DNA from 3 places in the Staphylococcus lloydii genome. Region 3 is predicted to be linked to each of the others. Evidence: riboswitches for the same ligand, from Rfam matches in the RefSeq annotation. Region 3 holds a riboswitch; each other region holds the start of a gene.
The links. Region 3 has a riboswitch for thiamine pyrophosphate ahead of ISP08_RS01520 (3-oxoacyl-ACP reductase). Riboswitches for the same ligand answer to the same signal wherever they lie in the genome.

Region 1 (5,365 bases), 1.1 Mb from region 3:
CATAGCTACTGAAAGTTGATGTGCTTTTCTAATATTTTGACTTAGCATAGGAATTAATAAATGTTTAAAACGATTTAATCCTTTGTAGTTTTTTGAAGGTATCATTTGATAACGCATTTTTAACGTTCTTCTCAATTGTACAAATGAACTTAACATAAGAGGCACCATTCTTACTGCTGCCATAAAAGCATATGCGAACTTGGGCTTAACTTTTAAGTGCTGCATTAAACTATAAAAAATCATCACGATTTGCGAAGAGAATACGACTAACAAACCAAAGAATGAGACGGTCATCGTTCTTAACGAAAGATGTAGTCCTCTAATTAAGCTTTCTATAGAAATTTGAATGAAGCCGAGTTTAAATAACATATGCGTACCATTACCATAAAAAATCATAAATAGTGCCGACACTATACTGAATAGCATTGTGAAGAGTATAAATATAAATGTGACTCTTAATTTGATACCACTAAAAATCAATAAAAATAAAACCGTAAGTAACGCCAAGTAAATCATTAAATCAAATTGGTGAATTAATATTACTAAGAAAAATAATAATACTGATAGTGCCAATTTCGTAATAATATTAACATCATCTAAGAAGGTGTATCGTGTTTTCCATAAATCAAACATGTGCTTCACCTAACATTTCTACGAGTTGTTTATTTTCTACGTGTATTCTTCGTGTAGAATAGCGTTTTATAATTTCAGAATCATGCGTAACCATAACGATAGTTTGTCCTTTGTTAATACGTTCTTGAAACAATTTGATAAGATTAAATGTATTATGGCTATCTAAACCGAAAGTAGGTTCATCTAATAAGATGATTTCAGCCTCAGAACTTAATGCGGTAGCAACGCTTAAACGTCTTTTTTGTCCTACAGAAAGTTCAAAAGGGTGTTGATGTTTAACTTCAGTTAAATTCAGCTCGTGTAACATTGCTTCTGTTTTCTGCTGCGCTTCAGTATCGCTATAGTTTGAATATTGTACATATATTTCATCATAAACAGAGTTAGTGATAAATTGTAATTCAGGATTTTGATAAACTAAAAAGGCATGGTGTGCAATATCTTTTATCTTACGGATAATTTTATTGTTAAAATACATAGTTCCTTCATATTGAATAAGTTGCATTAAAGATTCTAATAAAGATGTTTTCCCACTTCCGTTAGCCCCAGTAATTGTAATCCATTCACCTTGATTTATCGTTAATTCATTGATTTTAATCAACGCGCGTTTGTCTCTTTTTATCGTGCATTGCTCGAGCCGAAGTTGGTAGTCTGTCTTTTCTACTGTATGTTGTTTGATAGGTTGAGGTGCATAATCCCAGGCTTTAGGATGCCAAACTCCATATTCGGTTAGTAGATGTTCATAGTTAGTTAATATTGATTGCGGTTGTTCATCTGCAATAATATTGCCGTCATAATCGAATAAAATGACTCTATCAATGTGTTCCCAAATATGAGCTACTTTATGTTCGACAATGAGTACGGTTTGATTAGTCCACAATGACTTAATTTTTGACCAAAGCGCTTCTGTCGCTTCAACGTCTAACATTGCAGTAGGTTCGTCTAGAAATAATGTGTTGGCATTTTGTAACAACGTTTCTGCAATTGCCAATTTTTGTTTCATACCACCACTTAATTGGTTTACATATTGGTCTTTATTTACAGACAAACCAACAGATTGCAAGGCTTTCGATATCTCTTCATCCATTTGTTCTCTCGGTACTTGTCTATTTTCTAAAATAAAAGCGAGTTCTTCATAGACTTTTGGCATACAAAATTGTGTATCAGGGTCTTGAAAAATAACACCACTATTTACATCTCTATCTAATTGATCATATTTTAATGGTAGTTCTATCAATTCAGGTACTATGCCGCTAAGTACATTTAACAAAGTACTCTTACCTGACCCTGAGGGTCCTAGTAATAGGACTTTTTCTTGTTCTTTAATTGTAATATCCAACCCATCAAAAATCTTTTTATTGGCGTTTGGGTATTTTAGGCGTAAATTTTTTGCTACTAACACATACAACGCTCCTTATAAATTATCGTAATCTTCTTTTGATGAGGGTCTAAATAATCTCGTAACACCTGTTTGATCGAGTGCCTTAACTATATAGTAAGAGAGTAGGCCAGCAACTAATATACCGCCTAACAAACGAAAAACAATGTAAAGTGTTAAGTTCCAACTTGTTAGCGATGCTAAGTAACCATAAGCAAAGTCTAACGGTAACGTTGAGATAGCAGTTAATAACCCTGCTAAAATTGCGACGATAGCTTTTCGGGATTTATATCTAAAAATTGCAAATATAATTTCACAGGCTAAACCTTGAACGAAAGCGTAAATCATTGTAGCGATATCGAAACGACCCATAATAATAGTTTCACCAGCACCGGCAGCAAATTCGGCTAATAAGGCAATACCTGCTTTGGGAATAATAAGGTAGGCCACTACAGCTGCCATAAACCAAGCGCCATAAGTAATTTCTTCTATATGAAGTCCAGATACTTGAAATGCTTTATACACGAAATTCCAAATATTATAGATAATTGCAAAAACGATAGCAATAAGTATTGTGACTAGTATTTCTGATAGTTTTAAACCTTTTGACATGTAACATTCCTCCATAAAAAAACGCACAACCTCTCTAGAAGTTGTGCGTAATTATAGGCATAATTATACAAAAAAATTAATGAATTAATAATTATAATTGTACACTTTCCTACGCTAGTCTCATCTAGATCAGGTTCAAAGGGTTTGAGGCAATCCTCATCTCAGTTACAAAACACCCCTAGTGCGTATATTAAGTTTTAATTTAACCTTAATGTATGCCTTTTAATATAGTTTGTCAAGACTGTAAGTAGAAATTTGACATCTTACATCCTTATTCAAATAAATCTTGAACGTTTTTCTTTGTTTCTTCGTGATTATCAGAACCATTTTCTTTTTTATCTTTTAGTTCATTTTCAGCATTTTTAGCTTGTTCAGCTGCGTCTTTGTGCATTTCTTCTTTACTCATAGGTAACCACTCCTTATTTTAGCGTTTTACTATATAAAGTTGTTATACAGATGTGTTTACCTCGTTCACAAGATTTAAAACAAATTAATTATATTACTATTGCAAGAAATCGTATAAATAAGGTATTCTTAACTAATTGAAGTTTGTTTAAAATAAAACAAACTGTGGAAAGTTTAATGTGTGTGTATTTTATATCATACTATAGACTTATTTATCGGTTTAATTAAAGACAAGATTCTTAAGTTCGTTTATAATAACTTTGAGGTGAATGGTATGTCGTTTTTGAAAAAACACGCCGAAATATTATATAGCTATGTAATTGGTATAGTGTCGATTTTGATAAGTGTCATTATATTACTTAATCTATCATTAATTAATAAACTTAATGGTAAAGATAAGATAGAATTACATATTCATAATGTTTGGGACTTTATTAATGCATTTTTCGGTGAAATTATTAGGGTGACGAGTAATTATATAGGTAGTTTCCCAGTTGTTAGTGCCATTATAATAATTCTATTTGGTGCTTTAGTTATTTATTTAGGTTTTACATTATATCGTACGACTAAATATGATTATGATATTTCCATATTCTTCTTAGTAGTAGGAATTTTATACTTCCTAATAACAATCATTTTAATGACACAAATTTATAGCTTCTTTGCGGTATTATTTATAGTGCCATTCGCTATTCATATAGGATATATCGTTTATAAAGACGAATTGAATCCTAATCATCGCAAGTATCACTATCTATGGATAATTTTTAGTTATGGCATTGTTTATCTATTGACGCAAATTGTACTATACAGTCGTATAGACAGCGATGAAATTTTACCAATAGATATCTTAAGTATTAATACATTCTTTTTAATCATGTGGATATTAGGACAAATGTCTATATGGAATTTCTTGTTTTTAAGAAGATCACTTCCACTTACTAAACAAGAATTAGGTGAAGAAGAGCCAGAACTTTCTCGCATGAGTAAAGATTCTATGACAAATCAAACAAAAGAACATTGGAAAAACTTACAAGATAGAACAACTGAATTTACGCGTAAAACACGTAGAAGTGTTGACTTACAGAAATTGCGTGATAAGAAAGATAAATTTATTAACAAATGGAAAGAAATTATAGATATTCAAGAAGATGACGTACCAAATTGGATGAAGAAGCCTAAATGGTTGAAGACTGCATACGTTGAATTATTTTGTGGTGCGGTTCTATTATTCTTTACATTGATTGAATTTAATAATAGAAATAGTTTATTCGTATCAGGTGAATGGGAAATTTCTCAAACACAATATGTGATTGAATGGGTGACACTACTATTATTAATGTTTGTAATTATTATTTACATTTTAACTACACTCACTAATTTCTTACGCGATAAATTTTATTATTTACAGCTATTTATGATTAGTTTGCTGTTCTTTAAATTACTTACAGAATTTGTAAATATCATGGTTCACGGATTGTTGTTATCTATTTTCATTACGCCAATTCTATTTATCATGTTAATTGCGGTTATCGTTTCATTTGTAATCAAACTAAGACATTAAAATAATTAGATTAATGCAACTTAATGGTTTTGTAATTGAGGCCATTAAGTTGTATTTTTTTGTGTTTTAAAGTTTATAAGTTGTTACAAACGCTACATTTTAGTAGAAATTAAGAGATTAAATATTCACATTTGTGATGTGCTACAGTGTAAACAACATGTTAAAATAAAAAGCGCTATAAACTATATATAAAGAAAGGTCGGCAAATTATGAAAACAGCCACTTTAAATAGAGGAAAAGAAACTAAATATAATAATCAATATCCATTAATTGAAGAAGACGATATATACGCACATGACCATTTAAAAGAAGGGGATTTATTTTATTTAGTGACAAATAAAGAGGAGTATATTGCAACGTGTTATGTTGGTAGACAACATAAAGGTATAGGTTGGGTACTAAGTTATGATAAAGAAGAAGAGATAAATGCGTCTTACTTTGAACGTTTATTTCACATTGCAAACGAAGAAAGGACTTATTTTTATAATTTAGATGGTACTTCTGCATTTAGATTGTTTAATAGTGAAGGTGATGGCGTTGGTGGTTTAACTATTGATAATTATAACGGTCATCTTTTAATTCAATGGTATTCAAAAGGAATTTACAAATTTAGATATTTAATATTGAAAGCAATTGAAGCGGTATTTGAATATACGTCTATATATGAAAAAATGCGTTTTAAAGATGAAACGTTAACGGGTGGTTATGTCACGGGTGAAGCTCCAGAATTCCCAATTGTAATTGAAGAAAACAATACTTTTTACAATGTGAATTTA
Region 2 (5,365 bases), 530 kb from region 3:
GCTGAAATCACTGATACACCATTGGCTTGAGCTTTCATAACCTGTTTATAGTTGGCTAATGAAATACCTCCAATGCCTACCATTGGGAAATCTTGTAATTTTTCTCGCAGTTTTAAAATCATTTCAGGACCAACGGGCGCATTTGCGTCATCTTTTGAAGAAGTCGGAAACATTGGCCCTACCCCAATATAGTCAACATGAGCCAAATCAGAATTTTGATATTCTTCAATATTGCCTACGCTTAAACCAATTATTTTATGTTGAAATTGCTGAGCAAAATGGGACACGTTTTCATCGTCTTGTCCAACATGAATACCATCAGCATCAATTGCTATTGCTAGAGAAACATCATCGTTTACTATAAATGGGACATTATAGGAGCGACATAATTCTTTTAATTTTATAGCAAGTAATTCTTTTTCTTTACCAATTAATGTTCCCTTACCTTTTTCCCTAAATTGGAACATTGTGATACCTGCATCTAAAGCCGCTTTGACTACATCTACTATGTCACGTTCATTACTTATATCTTGGGTACCACAAATGAAGTATAGCCTTAAATCATCTGGTTGGAACATTATTTACACCTCTTCTAATTGTTTTAACTGCATATATTCAGAGTGTTCAATCGTATATAGCTTATCAACAAAGCGTGTTAAAAATGAACCAGGGCCTATTGATGCTGTTTCACTCTCTGCTTGTTCAGCAGCAATATTAAAAATCGATACAGCTTCAATGACGTTATCAATAGATGGCGTTAAACTACGATTTAAAAAGCTAGCAATAACACCACCTAAGAGGCAACCAGCACCTGTTATTTTAGTTAACAATTGTGACCCATTAGATAATTTCACAATTTTGTCTTCTTGAGCAATAATATCTTCTTTGCCTGTTATTGCTATTGTCGTGTTAAATTTTTTCTGTGCACGTCGTGCAATATCAATGACGTCTAAGTTTTCTGCACTATCCGTGCCCTTCATCGTAGCATCTTCATCTATTAGAGATAAAATCTCTGAAGCATTTCCTTTAATAACAGTTACATCTACTTCTGATAAAAATTGATGGCAAAAGGATTTTCTAAATTGAGAAGCCCCTACTGCTACAGGATCAAAAACGATTGGCACACCTGAATTATTAGCAATATGCGCGATTTTTAACATATCTTCACTTTGAAGTTTATTAAGTGTGCCTATATTAATTAATAGTGCTGAAGCCACTTTAAAGAAATCTTCTGCTTCTTCTGGTGCTTCACTCATAGCAGGACTAGCACCTAAGCTTAATAATCCATTAGCAGTAAAATTCTTCACTACATCATTCGTGTAACATACGACTAAAGGATTTTGTTGACGAATCGTTTCTAAATTATTCATCATCTAAGCCCTCCTTTTTCATATATGCAAAATGGTTCACTGGGCCACGCCCTTTACCTATTTCGGGTGTATATTGAATTGCCATAGCTATAAATTTCTTCGCTTTTTGGACCGCTTCATGTATTGATTTACCTTTTGCTAATTCCGCAGTAATGACGGCGGAAAAAGTACAACCTGTACCATGAGTGTGTGGCGTGTCATAACGTGGTTCAGTAAATTTATAAACTTCATCTTTTGTAAATAAATAATCGGTTGAATTTTGCTTGTCATCATTTGCATGACCACCTTTAATCACAACGCCTTTACTTCCTATTTCATTTATAAAAATATGACCAGCCTTGTATACATCAGCTTCATTGTTAATTGTTAATCCTGTAATTTCTTCCGCCTCAGGAATATTAGGCGTAGCTACTGTAGCAAGTGGTAATAAAATAGACTTTAAATTCTTTTTACCTTCATCATCCATAAGTGAATCCCCACTTTTAGCAAGCATTACTGGATCAATAACGTATGGAATTTCTGGGTGTTTAGATATATATGATTGGATTAATTCCATCATTGGTTTAGACGCAATCATACCTGTTTTTAAAGCATGCGGTAATTCATCGTCATAAACACTTTCTAACTGTTCTTCTAACCATTGCGGATCCAAATTGTGAATATGTTGAACGCCTTTTGTATTTTGCGCCACGATACTTGTTATAGCTGCCATGCCATATACACCACATGCATGGAATGATTTTAAGTCTGCCATAACACCAGCCCCACCTGATGGGTCAGTTCCTGCAATTGTTAATGCTATTTTCGGTTTATTCATTATTATTTCCCTCCAAAATCCCATGATTCTTGTATATAAGCCATATTGAAAAAGTTTTGTTCATGCACTGTACTTTGTAAATAGCTTTCTTTAATATCGTCACGCTCTTGTTGTGAAATATGAGCTGTTAATTTATCTAATAATCTATCGAAAACATTAACGAGCTCTTCCATTTCTGTGCTATAAAAATCGAACCATTGAGCTAAAACACAATCTCTGTTTAAAGCATCATCTTTTATAGCTTTGCGAGCGATATATTGATAAACATATGGACATGGCGCCATCGCCGCTATCGTATGTGCCGCATTTTCTTTACTAAACGCATTATAATACATATGTTTTATATAATGGTCCCCGCTTGGTGGCCATACTTTCTCTTGTACAATGTCATTGTAATCTTCGCCTATATAATTAGCTATTATTTCATGCGCTTCAACTTCACCATCCACGATAAATTGTATTTGTTCTACCAAAAATTTTACGTCTTCTAAAGTAGATACTTTTGGAATAAGCAACGCATAAATATTGGCAAACTCTTTTAAGTAAGATGCATCGGCTCTTAAATAAAATCTTGCTGCTTCTTCCGATAAATCACCAGCAAGCATATGCTGAATGAAATTGTCATTATATATATTTTCTAATATAGGTTTTGCTGCTGTTCTTAAATCTTGTGAAAATGTCATTGTTAAAATTCCTCCTAATAAAAAAAACTACATTCCACGTAAGAATGTAGTACTAACTAGGCATAATTAATAAATCAAGCTCAGCAGACTACTTTCCTACGTTGGTACTAACCAAATCAGGTCGTAAGGGTCTGAATCAAATCATCTCAGCCAAAGGCTCCCCTAGTAGTTTTACTATAATGTTTTCTTATTAAAGATAACAAATCCCCGTGCAATTTGCAAAAGCGCAAGAAAAAAAAGCCCTGTCTTTTATAGACAGGACTTTTATTGGATATTACATTACATAATTTATACTTAAATTATGCAGTAACCCATTGTGAAGCACCTTCAGTGTTGTATAATTTCACTGCTGCTTTATCTTGTACTGATTCTGGAGCTGATGAAGCTGGTTGACCTTTATATTGTTCAGGTGCTACTGAATCCCATGTAGTTTGTAGGAATTGATATTTACCTGATGCACCAGTTGATGGGTTTGTAGCGTGGATGTCGCCACCTGATTCACGTTGTGCGATTTGTTTTAAGTGACCGTTAACGTTTACTGAAGAACCGCTGTCATCACTTGAACTTGATTCATTTGAGCTTGAAGTAGATTCTTGTTGTGGTTGTTGAGTTTGTTCAGTTTGTGGTGCTTGTTGTTGTTTAGGTTGTTCTTGAGTTTGAGCACTTTGTTGAGTTTGCTCTTGTTGTTTAGGTTGCTCTTGAGTTTGTTGTGTTTGTTGTTGTGGTTGAGCTTGTTCACTTTGTTGTGGTTGTTCTTGTTGAGTATTAGCTGCTTGATTACCATAACCGTTATAACTCCAAGACCAGCTTTGGCCATTTGAAGAAAAATGATAGTTAGTATTGTTTTGATCAAAGTTAATGTTATATGAACCTTCTTGAACTGGTTTTGCATTTAATTCAGAAGGGTTATTTTGTGCTAAGTTTGCTAAGTGCGCATGGTTAGCTCCAGTTGTTTCTGCTGCATCTGCATGATGTCCAGTTGCTAATCCTGTTACGCCTAATCCTACTGCTATAGTTGAAGTTAGTAATGTTTTTTTCATAATTTAAAAAATCCTCCTATAAGGTAATTAGTTTTATCATCAATTTGCAATTACCAATGTAACATCTGTAAAAAGACTGTAGGTTACAGTGAAATAAAAAAAATCGGCATTTTTTTACAACGTAATTACATTAAATAAAGGCCAAGTAAAACCTTTTGAAATTAATTTATACTTTCATGCCAGTTTTGAAAATTTATCAACTTCTGTTTTTCTTGTAATACATATGTAATAAATCTGATTTTTCTGTTTAAATTTAAGACTAAATTATCCATATATAAAACCAAAAAAGCTATTGCTATATGTATAATTAGACATATGCAATAGCCTTTAACAAGTATAATTATAATAGGATTGATAAGTTTGGTATGATGGTTGATAAAAAATGGTGGTTAGTTTATTAATGTGATTGAAATTGAGGATAAATCATTTCAGTTATATAGATTAATTCAAGGAGAATGTTAAATCAGTAGCGTCTTGATTACATGGTTCAATAATTTGGTTATGCTGTTGTTTTACTTTAGGAGACATAAATTTGATTGTATCAATGATGATTTCAGTAACATAATGCATTTGCCCTTCTTTTTCATATTTAGAAGATCGCATATGGCCAGTTACACCTACAAGTGCCCCTTTTAATAAGTAACGATAGATATTTTTAGCATTGTTTCCAAAAGCCTTACAAAATAAAAAATCACAATTTTGCTGTTGATCATTGCGCTTATAAGGTCTATCTATTGCGAGACATAATGAAACGTAGTCTGTTTCGTCCTTGCTAAAAAGTTGTGGATCTTTAGTTAGTCGTCCGACGACAACTATATTATTTATCATAGTTCACCTCCTTGTTAGCTATATCATAATTGGGTTACTTAATAGCGTCAAAAGCCAGTTTATTATAATACTAGGAAAAATTGTTTGCTATATTTTATAAAAATTGGCTTATCAAATTGAATTTACGTTATAATGGCATCATAATCTTATTTATTGTAAAAGTTAAATTTCTTTAATGGATGTGAGGCAATGAAAACATTTAAAGCTGTTAGATTCCAAATCGTTTCAGAAAACGGCGGTGTAACTGAATATGAATTGGAAGATGGTGTCATTATTAATAAAGAAAGTAGCGGTACGGGGTGGCTGTTAGAACTTGTCATTCCAGATTATCATTATGACACTATGCAATCATATATGGATAATGAAACATTATTAGATATTCGTGTGGTCATTACGCGCCCATCAAATGACCCAGCTTTATTTGATGCGACGATTAAACACATCACGAAATTAAATGGATCAATTTCGGTCGTTTTTGAATGTCATATTTATACTTTAAGACAAGTATATGCCGAAAGTTTATTAGAACAACTCGTAGATGAAGGATTATCGGGAGACGAATTAAAAACCTCTTTCAATAGATTAATGCAATCTAAACCTCGTCTAAAAGATGAAAAGCCAGATAAA
Region 3 (5,365 bases):
TTCTTCGATAATAGCTAATATCGTTTCATAACGGCCAATCGGTCCTTCGAATTCATTTAAAGCAGGTAACTCTGGCACCGGTTCATCTAATGGCCATGTCGAACAATCTTGTTGGACGAAAAAACTTAATTGTTTCAATGCTTTTTCTATTGGCATATGTTTATCTAAATATGTTTTTTTAGCTAATGCTTCTTCATAAGTATCTCCAACGTAAGTCACCAAACCTGGAAATACTTGAATGTAATCATGTCTATTCATTTTCTCTAATTGCACATCTAACTTTTGTCGATAGTTACGCGCCTGTGTTAAATTCCAAGATACTGAGTATACGGCATCTGCGTATTTAGCTGCAAGTGCAATACCTTGTTCCGAAGCACCTGCTTGCATCGCCACAGGTTTGCCTTGTGGACTTTGAGGTGTCGTTAATGGGCCTTGCACATGATAATACTTACCCGAATGAGAAATCGGCTTGATTTGTTGTGCATCAATAAGTTCTCCTGTAGTACGATTATATCCTAAAGCCTCCACGTCCCATGACACCATCAGTTTATTCATCACTTGCGCAAACTCATCTGCTTTACCATAACGTTCTGAATGGTTAGGCAATTTTGTCATACTATGATTCATTGCTTCTAAATCTGTCATCGAAGTGACTAAGTTCCACCCAACGCGACCGTTCGTAATGTGCTCTAAGCTTAAAAGTTGTCTTGCCGCTGTAAACGGATTAGCAAAACTACTTGAAATTGTTGCGACTAAACCTACATGTTTCGTCACTTGAGAAATAGCTGTTAAATTAATTAAAGGATCGTACCAAAATGACGGCATATCATCATTACCAGATACTTGTAATGCTTGATTATCCGCAAAAAACACCGCATCAAAATAACCTCTTTCAGCAAGTTGAGCTAACGATTGATAATATGCTATATCACCAATGCGTTCAACTGAAGAATCTTCCATTAACCATGCCCCAGAGTGATGGCCACAACCAATTAATAGCACTCCAATATGAAGTTGACGTTTATCCATAAAATATACTCCTTTATATCACTATGTTTTAATTCATTGTTAAGCCACCGTCGACAGTGTAATTTTGTCCAGTGATACCACGTGCATCATCTGAAGCTAAAAAGGCCACCATATTCGCAACATGTTGCGGTGTCGTCACTTGGCGTAACGGTGTCGTTTGCGCAATAATATCAAACACTTCTGGCGTTGTAGCAGCGCTTGCATCAGTCGTTTTTAATAATCCTCCTGAAACCACATTTGCTGTAATACCATATTGACCTAATTCAGCCGCAATATTACGTGTAAAACCAATTAATCCAGCTTTTGCCGTCGTATATTGGTGATAAGGTACGACTGGGTTTTGATATAGATTTGTTCCTATACTAATAATGCTACCTTGCTGACGTTCTTTAAATTGAGGCACGACACTTTGGGTAACATTAAAAGCAGCTTTTAACGTCCCGTCTATTTGCTGCTGGTAATCTTCCCATACTAATTCTGTAAATGATTGTTGGGCAGTAGGATCGAATTTAAAGTCTACTAATGCATTGTTTACTATCACATCAATGCGCCCAAAATTTTTAGTCCCTTGTGCAATCATTTTATCTACCGCTTCACGTTGCGTCACATCACCTTGAATGGCAATTGCGTTATCAGAACCCAATTCATCTACTAAATCTTGAGCCGCCTGTTCACTATGACAGTAATTAATAATTACCTTCTGACCTTGTGCTACTAATGTTTTCACAATCGTTGCACCTAAACCTCTACTACTCCCCGTCACTAAAATTACTTTCGACATAATATTTCACTCCTATAGTTAGATTTATAATTAAAAATTGCCACGTGAACGTGTCTATGTAGTGTCAAAACAACAAAAACGCGACCTCCAATTATGGAAGCCGCGTCAAAAATACATCTTAATATATAATAAAGCGTCAGCGCTTAAATTATAGTTTGACGAACACACTTCCCTACGCTAGTTCCAACTAGATCAGGTTCAAAGGGTTTGAGGAAATCCTCATCTCAGTGCAAAAATGACACCCCTAGTGGTTATTTAATTATTACTTTAAATGTATGTGCTTCATTACATAATGTCAAGTTGCCTCCTTCAAACCTCCTCCAACAACAATAAATTTACAATATAACTGATTTTTTATACTTTTATTAAAACAAAACTCTTTAAATTATAAGTTTTTATTATTATGAACTATTAAAACTTTTACATCATTTTTACACTATGGTATATTCTATGTAAGGGCTTACATATTCGAAAGGAGGCAGTCTTCCTATGAGAACTTGTGATGTTATGCAATGAAAATTATTACAGCAAAAGAACTAAAAACTTTAGTGAAAAGTCATGACACCATTGCCCTTTCAGCATTGTCAGTAGGTAATTTACCAGTAGAAATATTAAAACACCTGATTGACTATTATGACGAAACGCAACAATTAGATAATTTAACAATAATGGTTGCTAATGATATTAGTGACTACGCTGGAGATGGTGTCGATTTAGACGCATTTATTAAACGTAAAATGGTAAAGCGTTTAATATTAAGCATTATAATAGCTTCACCCGCTACAATCTCAGCAATAAAAAATAGTGAAGTAGAAGCCTACTTTTTACCCCAAGGCGTTATGACTACGAATTATCGTAATCAAACTTTTGCCAACCCAGGTACAATAACAACGATAGGCTTACATACAACGGTGGATCCTAGATATACAGGTGGCAAAGCAAATGTTCGAACGAGTGAGGACTTAGTACAATTAACGAAAGTAAATGGTAAGGAATACCTACTCTACCAATTTCCTGAAGTTGATGTAGTCCTGTTACGAGGAACTTACGCAGATCGACAAGGTAACATTTATATGGATCATGAAGCACATCTTAGCGAAGCATATAGTGTTGCACTAGCTGCACATAGAAACAACGGCAAAGTGATTGTACAAGTTAAAGCTGTTGTTGAAGATGGTAGCTTTAAACCAACAGATGTATTTATACCAAGTGCCCTAGTTGACTACGTTATGGTAAACGACAATCCACGTTACCATAAACAAGTTGTTCAAACTTATTATGACCCTGCATTGTCTGGACATTATAAAGTATTAGATATGCCTGGTCCCTACATTAAAATGAGTTCACGTAAAGTCATCTTACGACGGGCAGCACAATTTTTAACACAAGGTGATATGGTTAGCATTGGATTTGGTATAAACAATGAATTATCTAATTTATTAGTTGAAGAAGGTGTACGTGATTTAGTACATCTCAATATCGATACAGGCGTCTTTGATGGTTATATCGGTAGTAATGACTATTTGAGTATGCACTACAATTTAAGTGCACGTATGCGTCACGAAATGACATGGGATTTTATTTATAATGGTGGGCTAGACATTGCATATTTGAGTTTTGCTGAAATAGACCAACATGGCAATGTAAATGTCTCTTCTTATGGCAATAAATTAAATGGCTGCGGTGGCTTTATAGACATAAGCCAAACTGTTGATACCATTGTTTTTTCTGGCTCATTAGTTGTCGGGGGTCAACTAGATTGTGTACATAATAAATTAGTAATCAACGAAGATGGTAAGGCTACTAAATTTGTAGACGAAGTACGCAACGTAGATTTTAATGCCGAATACGCACTATCCAAAGCTCAGACTGTTTATTATGTGACTGAGCGCGCGGTATTCCAACTTACAAATTCAGGTTTGAAGTTAATCGAAATCGCACCAGGTGTAGACATAGAAAGAGATATATTAGCGAATATGTCATTTAAACCTATTGTTCCTGACGACATAGGTTTAATGGATGCTAGTATGTTTCAAGAACATTGGGGTAATTTACACAAAACGTTAGGGAGCAATAGTTAACCGATTACAAGGGGGTACAAACTATGAATTTCGATTGGATTAAGACAAGAGCTATATTTGAAGAAGAGAAACCTGCAATTATTGACCCAGCTAAAGGCACTGAGTGGACATACCAACAATTAAATATCCGTGCAGAAAACTTGGCATCACATTTACGTGAACAAGGCACAGAGCGCGGTGACGTCATAGGTATTTTCGGACCAAATGACGTTGCGATTTTAGATTTATTATTCGCTTCTATAAAATTAGGCGCCGTATTTCTACCTATAAATTGGCGTTTAAATCCAGAAGAAATTTCAACCATCGTAGAAGATTCGGGCGTTAAAAAAATTTTTTACGAGACTAAACATCTATCATCTCTAACTAAAATAGATGAGTCACTATTATATATGGATATCAATTCTCAGGAATACGATAATATCGTAGATCCTTCTCATCATAATGTATTTGAAAGTGTTGAATTACAGGGGGACGATTTAGCATCGCTATTATATACAAGTGGTACAACTGGAGTTCCAAAAGGTGTTATGTTCTCGCATGATTCTTTTGTAAGTAACGGCATAAATTTAAACCATACACTACCAACTTATCCGACAGACGTTTCAATAGTCGCGTTACCACTGTTCCACGTATTTGGTTTTAATGATTTAACATTACCAGCATTGTTCAATGGTGGCACACTTGTGTTGCAACGCTATTTTAACGCTGAAGAACTCAATAATCTCATGATGGAATATAAACCAGACTATATGTTACTTATTCCAACAATGTTATATGCAATGCTTGTGGCAGATAATTTTAATCCTGAAGGCTACCAAAGTGTACGTTATTTAATACAAGGTGGTTCTCCACCACTGCCAGCAGTACAGGCAAAATTATTAAATATGAATATTGCACTTATTAATGGTTATGGTCTAACTGAGGCGCCTATTGTTTCTGTAAATACAGTAAGCAATTCAAAACTTAAGCCTAAATCAATCGGAAATCCTGTCATTTTCACTGAAGTACGTATCTTTGATGATGATTTTAACGAAGTAGCGACAGGTGAAATTGGTGAATTAGGCGTACGTGGCAAAAACGTTACGCCAGGTTATTGGAACAAGCCAGAAGCTACGGCAAAAAGTTTTCATGATAATTTCTTTTTAACTGGTGATCTGGCGACAATTGATGAAGATGGTGATGTATATATTGTTGACCGTAAGAAAGAGATGATTATTACCGGAGGGGAAAACGTACTACCATCAGAAGTTGAAGCGGTATTATCAGAGCATCCATTAGTCGCACAATGTGTCGTCGTAGGCTATACAAGTCCTAAATACGGCGAATCCGTATCGGCTGCAGTAGTTTTAACGGAAGCGGATGACAATTTTGAAGAGAAATTAGATGCCTTCGCACGTGAAAAACTAGGTGGCTATAAAGTGCCTAGAATGTATTTAAGTATTAATCATATGCCATTAAACTCAACATCCAAACC

Region 1: another riboswitch for thiamine pyrophosphate. It lies ahead of ISP08_RS08625 (ECF transporter S component); the one in region 3 lies ahead of ISP08_RS01520 (3-oxoacyl-ACP reductase).
Region 2: another riboswitch for thiamine pyrophosphate. It lies ahead of tenA (thiaminase II); the one in region 3 lies ahead of ISP08_RS01520 (3-oxoacyl-ACP reductase).

Annotation. Positions count from the first base shown of each region.
Region 1 covers NZ_CP064056.1:1,772,517-1,777,881, reverse strand. Annotated here, with positions in the region: gene ISP08_RS08635 (energy-coupling factor transporter transmembrane component T family protein) at 1-633, opposite strand, end outside; gene ISP08_RS08630 (ABC transporter ATP-binding protein) at 626-2,032, opposite strand; gene ISP08_RS08625 (ECF transporter S component) at 2,045-2,620, opposite strand; TPP riboswitch at 2,710-2,810, opposite strand; gene graF (glycopeptide resistance-associated protein GraF) at 2,892-3,026, opposite strand; gene auxA (lipoteichoic acid stability factor AuxA) at 3,300-4,589, shown strand; gene ISP08_RS08610 (class I SAM-dependent rRNA methyltransferase) at 4,799-5,365, shown strand, end outside.
Region 2 covers NZ_CP064056.1:878,316-883,680, reverse strand. Annotated here, with positions in the region: gene thiE (thiamine phosphate synthase) at 1-578, opposite strand, end outside; gene thiM (hydroxyethylthiazole kinase) at 582-1,370, opposite strand; gene thiD (bifunctional hydroxymethylpyrimidine kinase/phosphomethylpyrimidine kinase) at 1,363-2,187, opposite strand; gene tenA (thiaminase II) at 2,190-2,870, opposite strand; TPP riboswitch at 2,947-3,044, opposite strand; gene ISP08_RS04155 (transglycosylase family protein) at 3,170-3,910, opposite strand; gene ISP08_RS04150 (single-stranded DNA-binding protein) at 4,352-4,738, opposite strand; gene ISP08_RS04145 (YwpF-like family protein) at 4,928-5,365, shown strand, end outside.
Region 3 covers NZ_CP064056.1:344,729-350,093, reverse strand. Annotated here, with positions in the region: gene ISP08_RS01525 (LLM class flavin-dependent oxidoreductase) at 1-1,029, opposite strand, end outside; gene ISP08_RS01520 (3-oxoacyl-ACP reductase) at 1,058-1,810, opposite strand; TPP riboswitch at 1,963-2,066, opposite strand; gene fadX (fatty acid degradation protein FadX) at 2,323-3,891, shown strand; gene fadD (long-chain-fatty-acid--CoA ligase FadD) at 3,915-5,365, shown strand, end outside.